2 regions of the Bythopirellula superficialaquae genome follow, and region 1 is predicted to be linked to the other one. Evidence: riboswitches for the same ligand, from Rfam matches in the RefSeq annotation. Region 1 holds a riboswitch; the other holds the start of a gene.

Region 1 (4,422 bases):
CAAGCCACGGACGCTGATGCTGATTAAGAATCCACAAGTCTCTGGCACGGATCTCACGATTTCGTTAATCGAACGCAACACCGAAGAGACGCTACTTTTTCAACTGGCGGGCAATGAAGAAGGGCTCTGGCTCGTGAAAGAGCAAGCCGACGAACCGCAAGCCTTTTTCAGCGGCCTCGACGGCGAGTATATGCCTGTCCATTTTCGCCGCCTAAAACCGGGATGGTTTCTCGTGCGTTACATTTACGCACCAACCGTCATGCCTGAGTCGCGGCAGGCACGATAATTCTTAGTGCAACGTTCGCACGTGCTCACGTAAGGCAAGCTGCGGACCCACCAACCGCTTGGAAATCCGAACGCTCAGTGTCTCGGCGTGAGGCTGGGTCACGAGATCGGCCAAATAACTTGTCAGCACTTCGGACTTGCCGTCTTCAGATTCAATCAAGTAATGCACCCAAGCCCATGATTCGGCATAATCTTGTTGCGTCATATCGGCGGCCGATGTAAGCGATTCGAGCCGCGCTAAATCTGGCTGCCAAGTTCCTGCTTCCGCCTGCTTCACGAGCATTTCGATATGGGCTTCGTTATAACCCCGGCGGCCACGACCGACTTCAAAATATTCGGCCAACCCTTCGTCGAGCCACAACGGCAAATGAGGCACGGCCGCGTGTAGATAGCCGTGAGCCACTTCATGCCGCAGATCGACGGCCACTTGATCGCTCCAGTGAGCATAGACCGTGAGATCAGTGTTGGTTCCAACAAAAATGGCTCGCCGCGTATTCATCTCGGGGAAGCGCAGATTCAAGAACTTCGTATAACTCGATTCGTCAGCATACAGATAGATATGAATTGGCTTGTCGTTGGGAGTCAGGCTCAAGCGCGAGTTAATCCATTCGCGCTGTTCGACGAGCTCGTTGATCAGTCGTTGTTGACCCGCGAGCGGTGAATCGCTGTGGATCACCAGCTGTCCGCAGGGATGCTCATAGGGAAAGGCATCCCAATGCTTTTGCTTGTGCAAGAGTTGGCAACCCGCGCACACGCCCCCCACGAGAATCACTAGCCATAGCGCGGCGGTTCGAATCCAGGGGCGAGCGAGCATTCCACGACTCGCGCACTGCGAGTATCCAACGCCAATACGGCTCCCTCCGTGGTGACCGTTGCGGGCAATTGTACCGCTTTGCTAGCAAATCTCGAAGATCAATAAGCCCGGCGAATTAACGAGCTAGCAACTCACTGTGTGCGACTTTTCAAAGTGAATCACTTTTGCCAATTCTTCCACGGCGTCGGCAATCGAGGGGCCCGGCGCGGTGTAACAATTCTCGGCATCGACCATGTGTACGCGGCCATGTTGCACGGCGCGCAATTCTTGCCAACGCGGTGCTGATAAAATCTGGGATAAGGTTTCCTCGGTTCGTTCGGCGGTCCAGCCGCAACAACCCACCACGATCACGTCGGGATCGGCGGTTTCCAGGTCATCAAATGCGATTCTCTGCGATCGCTTCCCTGCCCTGCCGAGCACGTCGGTCGCACCGGCAAACTCGACGAGTTCCGGAATCCAATGCCCTGCACAATACAGTGGTGCTAGCCATTCCAAAAACACGACGCGCGTCGGTTCAGCAATGAGGCTCGTGAGATACCGCACATTGAACAATCGACAACGAATCGCCCCGGCCAATTCCTCACCAGCGTCGGCTCGATCGCAAACCCTGGCCAATTCCACGATGCCGTTGAGCACGTCGTCCACCGTGCGCGGCGACCATTCCCACATGCGACTCTCTAAACGGTGAACCATGTTCCGAATCGCCGACTCGTCGATGGCGCACACATTGCACAAAGATTGCGACAACACAACGTCAGGCCGCAGTTCCATAAGGAGCTCTGCATCGAATTCAAACAGCGGCTCACCCGCGCGGGCCATTCGTGTCACTGCGGCATCAATTTCTTCCGCCGTGCCATTCTCGGGTCCGCGCCAACGAGTGATTCGCGGCAAGGCAGCCAGTGATCCCGTGCGCGGGCAAGCATGACTCAACCCCACTAATTCCTGTTCGAGTCCCAATGCACACACGATTTCCGTCGCCGCGGGAAACAAGGAAACGATTCTCATGGGGTTGACTCCTTTCGCAATTCCGCCTGCATGTCACATTCGTACGGACAGTGCCGGCAACCATTGCCACAGCACCAACCGCGTTTGAGCAAATACTCCGCCGTAAACACCACGAAGCCACGTTCGACGTAGTAGTCGACGCCTGCGCGCAATTCATTCGCTGCTTCCGGCGCAGCGGAATCTAACTTATTCATGACAGACAAAGTGCGCAGCAATGCACACGGACCCGTTGTATGGACAAACCCAGCGTAAGGACGCATCAAAATTGCGGTAGGGCAACTTTCGACTGGCAAAGTGCGACTGGCCTTCATCCCGCGCAAAGGCTTCATCTATCCGTCGTGGTAGGTCTTCTGACTCCCAAGCTCGATCGGTTCGGCCTTCTCGCGGCAAATTTCCGAGGAAATCAGCCGCAATGGCCCTAAGAATTGAACCCATCTTCACGCTTGGTCACAGCGGCGGGGCCGTCCCGGACTAAGATTCTCGAAGAATCTGGCACCGGATTCCCTGTTCGTCGATCGGAGAGAAACTCTGCGACCGACCACCATGACAGTGTGGCCCAAGGTATCAGTAGCAAAGAGCAGCGTCAAGCAAATTTTCAGGAGTTGGTGACCAACCGTTGGGTTATTTGAACGGGTTCAGTCGGGACGCCGAAGGCTGGGCGTTGAGGCCGAAGTCGATAATCAGCTCCTTGTTTTTTAAGACTCCCGACCCCTAATCTTTTCCCTGGCTTTTCTCATTACAGGATGCCCGTTAGCCGTGACTAGCTACGCTTCCTTTTTGAAATCCCAGGGCAATCCAAAAAAATCCATGGCATTGCGTTGTGTGGCGAGATCCGTCTCGCTGGTTGGATTAAAGGCTTCAGGAGTCAATTGGATGAGTATCCCGTCGCAGAAGTGTTCAACCTTGTAGGCCGGTATCTCCATGCAATGCGCCACCCCCCCAAAAGTGTTCGCCATTTGTGTGTTGAAGTAGTGCAACCAGTTGATGATGACAGGACGATTTCTCACGCCCTTTCGACCTTGAGCATAAGCTCTGTCACCAAATCTCAGTGTTTCCAAATTGTCGGAGTGACTTATCTCAGCCACCGTTGGTCGACAACTTTCAATGCAGCGACGGAAATACGACAGATCCGGCACTGGATCGGTGGCATGGAAATCGACCCACATAAAATCCCAGACGTATTCGCTTGATCCAGTGGAAGCGCTAATCATTATTGGATAAGAACCCTCTACTGGACCTAGCGTAATAATTCCACCTGGGGAGGACGGACGAATTCGCCCTTCCTCGTCCAAATATCGACTCACTGTCTTGGTGCTGACCTCAAATACTTCATCGCGACCGGTACGCCAGTTGGTTACACGGAATGCTTGTTGCATCAAGCCGAGGAACGAAGCAACTTCCTCGACTCGCAGGTTGCCCTCCGGTGGGAAGTCCATACTGAATTTGTAGCGGTTCAACATTTTGGGTGGTTAGAAAGTTGGATCGTAGGGGACAATGTCGATCTCTTGCACAAGTTTGCCAAGCACATTACGAAATGAGCTCATATCCTGTCGTCGAACGTGCCATTCCAAGGGAAGTCCGTACTTTTGGGCAACGCTGACTTGCCTGAGAGGAAGAAAGGGGACAGGTCCATATCTAGCCTATATGGACCTGTCCCCTTTCTTCTCCCCCAGCGATATCAGTTCTTGTACCATAGCATTTCAAGCTTACCTACCGAACTAATTTCATCCTGGCTTCCGTCCCCTTGATATTAGCCAGCCCCCATTCGGCGACGGCTGAAAGCACGGGCACGAGCGATCGGCCTTTCTTGGTCAGTCGATAAGCCTCCCAACCCGGTTTCTGGGGCGCGGGAAACTTTTCGGCGATGCCGTTTTCGACGAGCCGATTCAGGCGATCGGTCAAAATGTTGGTCGCAATCTTTTCGGGGGAAGCGATGAACTCGCGGAATTGAGATTTGCCGCAGGCCATGTCGCGAATGAGAAGCAACGTCCACTTGTCGCCGATCAAATCGAGCGTGCAGGCCACAGGACACGGCGAACGTTTCTTCTCGGCAGACATGGAAGTCTCGAATTTTGGGATCAATGAATTCGTCTGTTGACATTCTAACAATTCACTTGCACAATGCAACTTTATTGCTTGCAATTTGCAACTTAATGAGTGGCGAAAAAATGAGCCGTTTACAAGAACATCCCACCGTCCTGGCGCATCGAGAAAAATCGGGGGCCCCGCTGCCTACGCGGCTGGACGGCTCTGAGTTGCGGGCATTATGCCTCGATGCTGGGGCCGATGACGTAGGCTTTGTTTCTATCGATCGACCG
Region 2 (4,422 bases), 2.7 Mb from region 1:
TAACAGCTTGTGGCAATTTCGCCTGCCTCAAATGGGGTTCGGCATTGTTGGCTTTCGCGATATTTCCGACTTTCCCGTGCTAGCGGGTTCATCCGCTGAAGAATCGACGGCGAACTTGCAAATAGTTATGGATGCCGTTGCCAGTTCTTTTGCTCGTCCCGAAATCAAAAATGCTCCCGTGATTCTCGACGGCATTTCCAAAGGGGGCTACAACGTCGGCGTTCTGGCCACGCACATTCCGGAACGGACGATTTGCTACATTGCCGACAAGGGATATCAATCTCCGTTCGCGACTTCTGAAGATTATCAGGTGCCGGGAATCGCCATTGCCGGCGCGCATGACGAGGTTGTCACTCCCAACATTATTCAACCGAACTTTATGAATTCACGGGCCAATGGTGCCACGCTCGCGCAGCTTGTCGATTGGCAGCATGGCCATTTGGCGACCAACCAAATTACGAAGTTTGCTTTTATGGACCAAGCGATGCGCGTGCGTTATCCCAAAAACAAGCTTCCCTCAGTTGTTCCCAATACGCCCCTTCCTTTAAACGATATATCGAACTTATCGACAGCATGGTTAGGCGAAGCCAACCAGCTCGACATGAATGGTAATTATCTTCAGCTTGATTCTCCACTGATCACCCCCTTATCGACTTATCCAGGAGACACAGCAAGTGCATCGTGGCTTCCAACAGAAGCCATGGCCATGGTTTACCGTGCTCACAACGACAATGCGTTCGTCGTTCCGCCGATTCAAATAACTCTGGGCAATACTTTTAATGGGAAGGTGCCCTTGCAACTGTCGGTCAATCAAATTGATTGGACGGTACTACGGCTTTATCACGATGAAACTTTGATCGCTACCTTCGGTCCCAGTGAAAATTCTCTTCAATACACCTATCAAGCCAAAGAGAATGGCTTACATACATTTATCGCTGTCGCGGACTATGTTTCCGACGGCATAGCAAAGCAAACATCAAACTATAACGCCACGGTCGTGGCGGGCGTCGCCGTCCCTGAACCCACGACACTCTTGCTGATGGCGGTTATCGTATTCGCGCCTGCTTGCTATAGAAATTCCGCATTTTTAAGCCTTGGTAACGGGTGATTTGACACGCCCTGACGGCCCCATTACACTGCCCTACTGATTTGATCGTGCGTTGGTGGTCGGTTAGTAAAAACTCTTTACGCCGACGCAACAGGGAACTCCGGTGCCAGATTCTTTGGGAATCTTAGTCCGGGACGGCCCCGCCGCTGTGACCGAGCCGATCAAGCGAACTACATCTAAGTGCCATTGCCGAGATTCTGCCATTACAGAAACGCAGACTTGCGGTGAGAAGGCCCGGTTCGCTTGAGCTCGGGAGTCAGAAGACCTACCAATGCGTTGTATGTGGCTAGCTACATGTAGCATGGGCGCGAGGGACGCCGGCCGCGTAATTGAGGAAACTCTGCGAGTTCGTGTTTCTTTGTCGGTCTGATTTTGATTCCTAGGCGCGTTGCTGCGCTGAAGGTCCCGGCAAAACATGCGAACAGCGGGAAGCCGTTCATGTTTGGCGTTCGAGCACATCAAGACCTGTCCAAGTTGCGCGGTTTCACGCTTGTGGAACTCTTGGTTGTGATTGCCATCATCGGCGTGCTCGTGGGGCTTTTGCTGCCAGCGATTCAAGCCGCTCGGGAAGCCGCGCGCCGCACGCAATGCCAAAGCCACTTGTGCGAGAACGGTACGGCGACGATCAATTTCGAACAGCAACGCGGGGAGTTCCCCATCGGTTGTATTGGCAACAACATGCTGCCGGGTGGTTCGGGAAAGCAGCTTATCTCCTGGAACATCCAGTTGCTCCCGTTCATCGAATACCAGTCGTTGTGGGATCGGTACGACCTCAAGTTGCCAGCCTACCAATCACCCAACCGTGATCTCACCACGATTTCAATCCCGCTTTTCTTATGTCCCAGCACACCAAGCGAACAGCTCTATAGCACGGCAACCCTCTGGCGCGGCCAAGGCTTCACTGACTACGCGGGATTGTATGGCGTCGAAGGTGATGGGCGCGATGTTTATGAAGACCCGGACACTGAGAATCCCTCGACTCAACATGTTAATGACCAGTCGCTGGGAGTCATGCTCTTTAATGAACCCGTCACGTTCAAGCAAATCACAGATGGCTCGGCCCACACCGCCGTGATTGGTGAAGCCTTTCTCAGACGCGAATCAAAACTTTCAACACCTAGTGGAGATATCGCGACCACAAGCATGGAATGGGCGAACGGGCATAACATCTTCGCCCAGGAACAATCCAACCCCATCAATCATCCGAGCCTCGACAACGAAATCGGTAGCCCCCATCCCGGCGGTGCTTCGGTCACCTTTTGTGATGGCCATGTTTCGTTCCTCCATGACGAGGTGGAACAAGCCGTGCTCAATGCGCTGCTGACGCGTAGTGGAGGCGAAGCGCTGTGAATCATCGATCGCTCACGGCAGCGGGACGCTGCCGGCTAACGGCATTTTTCGCCGTATTGTTAGTGTGTTTTACCAACACGACAGTTGTTGCTGGTCCCGTTGTTAATTTCGATGACATCGACTTCTGGGTCGGCAGCGGCGCAAATCAAGCGGCTCTGGCCCTCGACTGGCAGGGTGATGCCACGACCGACAATTCACTCGTTTGGGGCTTCCGCTGGGATGGCAACATCAAAGCGGTCAACATGATCACTGCCATCGTCGCGGCCGATGATCGCCTGTTCGCGAAGATTGGCAGCATCGGTGGCTTCGGCACCGGTGTCGTCGGTATGGGTTACGATGCCAACGACGACAGCCAGTTTGCGATCACCGACGACACGTTTTTCGATGAACAAGGCTTTGCGACCTCGGGACCCACCGACGGAGCGGAATCGGTCGATCCCGGCGATTGGTATGCCGAGGGTTGGTTCATCACCGGCTTTTGGCAATACGGCGTCGCCACGGCCAATCCCTACGACGGCGGCACTTGGGCACGTTCGGGATCTGGCATTTCTTCACGCGACGTGTTGAACCAAAGTTGGCACAGCTTGGCGTTCTCGCCCAGCTTCAGCAACCAAGCCTTCGCACGCAATCCCCTTGCCGCCGAAGTCGATGCCGATTTCGATGGCGATGGTGACATCGACGGTCGTGATTTTCTTACCTGGCAACGCGGAGAGTCTCCTGCCCCCTTGAGTGCCAATGACCTCGCACACTGGCAAACAAACTACGGCGAAGAACCCCTCTCCACCCTCCCCCTTCCCCCTTACCCCTTAGTTTCCGTCCTTCCTGAACCATCAACAGGCCTGTTGCTGCTTACGTTTATATTCATGCTTCCACGACTTTTGCATCACGATCGGAGAATTGTCTCATGAAATGGTATTTAGGTTTGTGCCTCGCGGCACTCCTTGGCACACAATCGACACACGCGCAATTTGCGAACCAAGTCATCTCGTACGATCCCGGCACGAACCCGGCGGGGGGATACAGCGATCCCAGCACAGCACTCGGGTCGCCGGAACGCTATACGGGCGAAGGAATTTTCCCAGGTAATGTCACCGCATTTAATCCGGCTTATGGCGCCGATGAGCTCATTTCCATCGGCGAGACCGGTCATCTCACGTTGCGGCTCTCGCACTTTGCGATTCCTGGTGCTGGTCCCGAGATTGGCGTCTTCACCAACGTGGGGATCGCCGACGAAGATTATCCCAACAACCAAGCCGGCAATCCGCTGTTCGCCTTTGGCATCGACGATGCCGAGGTTGAAGTCAGCGCCGACGGCATCAGCTGGGAAAGCCTAGGCGTGGTTACGTTCGATATTCCGACGCAAGGTTATAACGACCTGGCCGGCACAATTCCTTCGAACTTCCAGCAACCCTTCACGGGTGCGTTGAGTGAGTTCAACGGCTTACGGCTGTCCGATCCCGGCAATCCCGACATTCTCGAACTGCTGGCTGGCTCGGGGGGTGGAACTTGGCTCGATATTTCTGGCACGTCGCTCTCGAAGGTGGGTTATATCCGCTTTATCGTGGCGGATACTGCGGCGAACGCCAACTTTGAACTCGATGGCGTTACGATCTCTGGCTCGGCGATGGGTGGCCGGGTGCCGGAACCAAGTGCCATCGCTCTCATCGGTTTGGCGATTGCTGCCCTTGCAACTCGTCGCTCCTAGCCGGAGGGCAACTTCCTCCGGGCCCGGAGACAAGTTTGTCTCCGGCTAGTGAGAATCATTACTACGTGACATGCGGCTTGCGGAATGGTTCAATTGATGAACCCCTTGGATTCGAGTGCCCGAACCATTCCGCGAGCTTAGCTTATGCCCGACACTCCAGAAAAAGAACACAATGCCCGCGCGTGGGATAAGCTCGCGCGGCAACAAGTTCCCCTCGCGCGGCCTGCATCCAACGAAGAGCTCGCCCGACCGCTCGACA

The links. A riboswitch is a leader RNA that binds a small molecule or an ion and turns the genes downstream of it on or off. The one in region 1 is predicted to bind cobalamin.
Region 2: it holds a riboswitch for cobalamin, as region 1 does, so the genes downstream of both, SH678x_RS01675 (DUF1559 family PulG-like putative transporter) here and SH678x_RS13310 (C1orf53 family protein) in region 1, are expected to answer to the same signal.

The regions. Positions count from the first base shown of each region.
Region 1 is NZ_CP197426.1:3,250,678-3,255,099, forward strand. Features, by position in the region: gene SH678x_RS13295 (hypothetical protein) at 1-286, shown strand, start outside; gene SH678x_RS13300 (DUF1570 domain-containing protein) at 290-1,099, opposite strand; gene SH678x_RS13305 (ABC transporter substrate-binding protein) at 1,223-2,104, opposite strand; gene SH678x_RS13310 (C1orf53 family protein) at 2,101-2,298, opposite strand; cobalamin riboswitch at 2,428-2,665, opposite strand; gene SH678x_RS13315 (hypothetical protein) at 2,869-3,564, opposite strand; gene SH678x_RS13320 (winged helix-turn-helix transcriptional regulator) at 3,815-4,162, opposite strand; gene SH678x_RS13325 (SCP2 sterol-binding domain-containing protein) at 4,273-4,422, shown strand, end outside.
Region 2 is NZ_CP197426.1:378,553-382,974, reverse strand. Features, by position in the region: gene SH678x_RS01680 (alpha/beta hydrolase family protein) at 1-1,108, shown strand, start outside; cobalamin riboswitch at 1,145-1,395, shown strand; gene SH678x_RS01675 (DUF1559 family PulG-like putative transporter) at 1,547-2,458, shown strand; gene SH678x_RS01670 (hypothetical protein) at 2,455-3,366, shown strand; gene SH678x_RS01665 (PEP-CTERM sorting domain-containing protein) at 3,363-4,163, shown strand; gene SH678x_RS01660 (class I SAM-dependent methyltransferase) at 4,308-4,422, shown strand, end outside.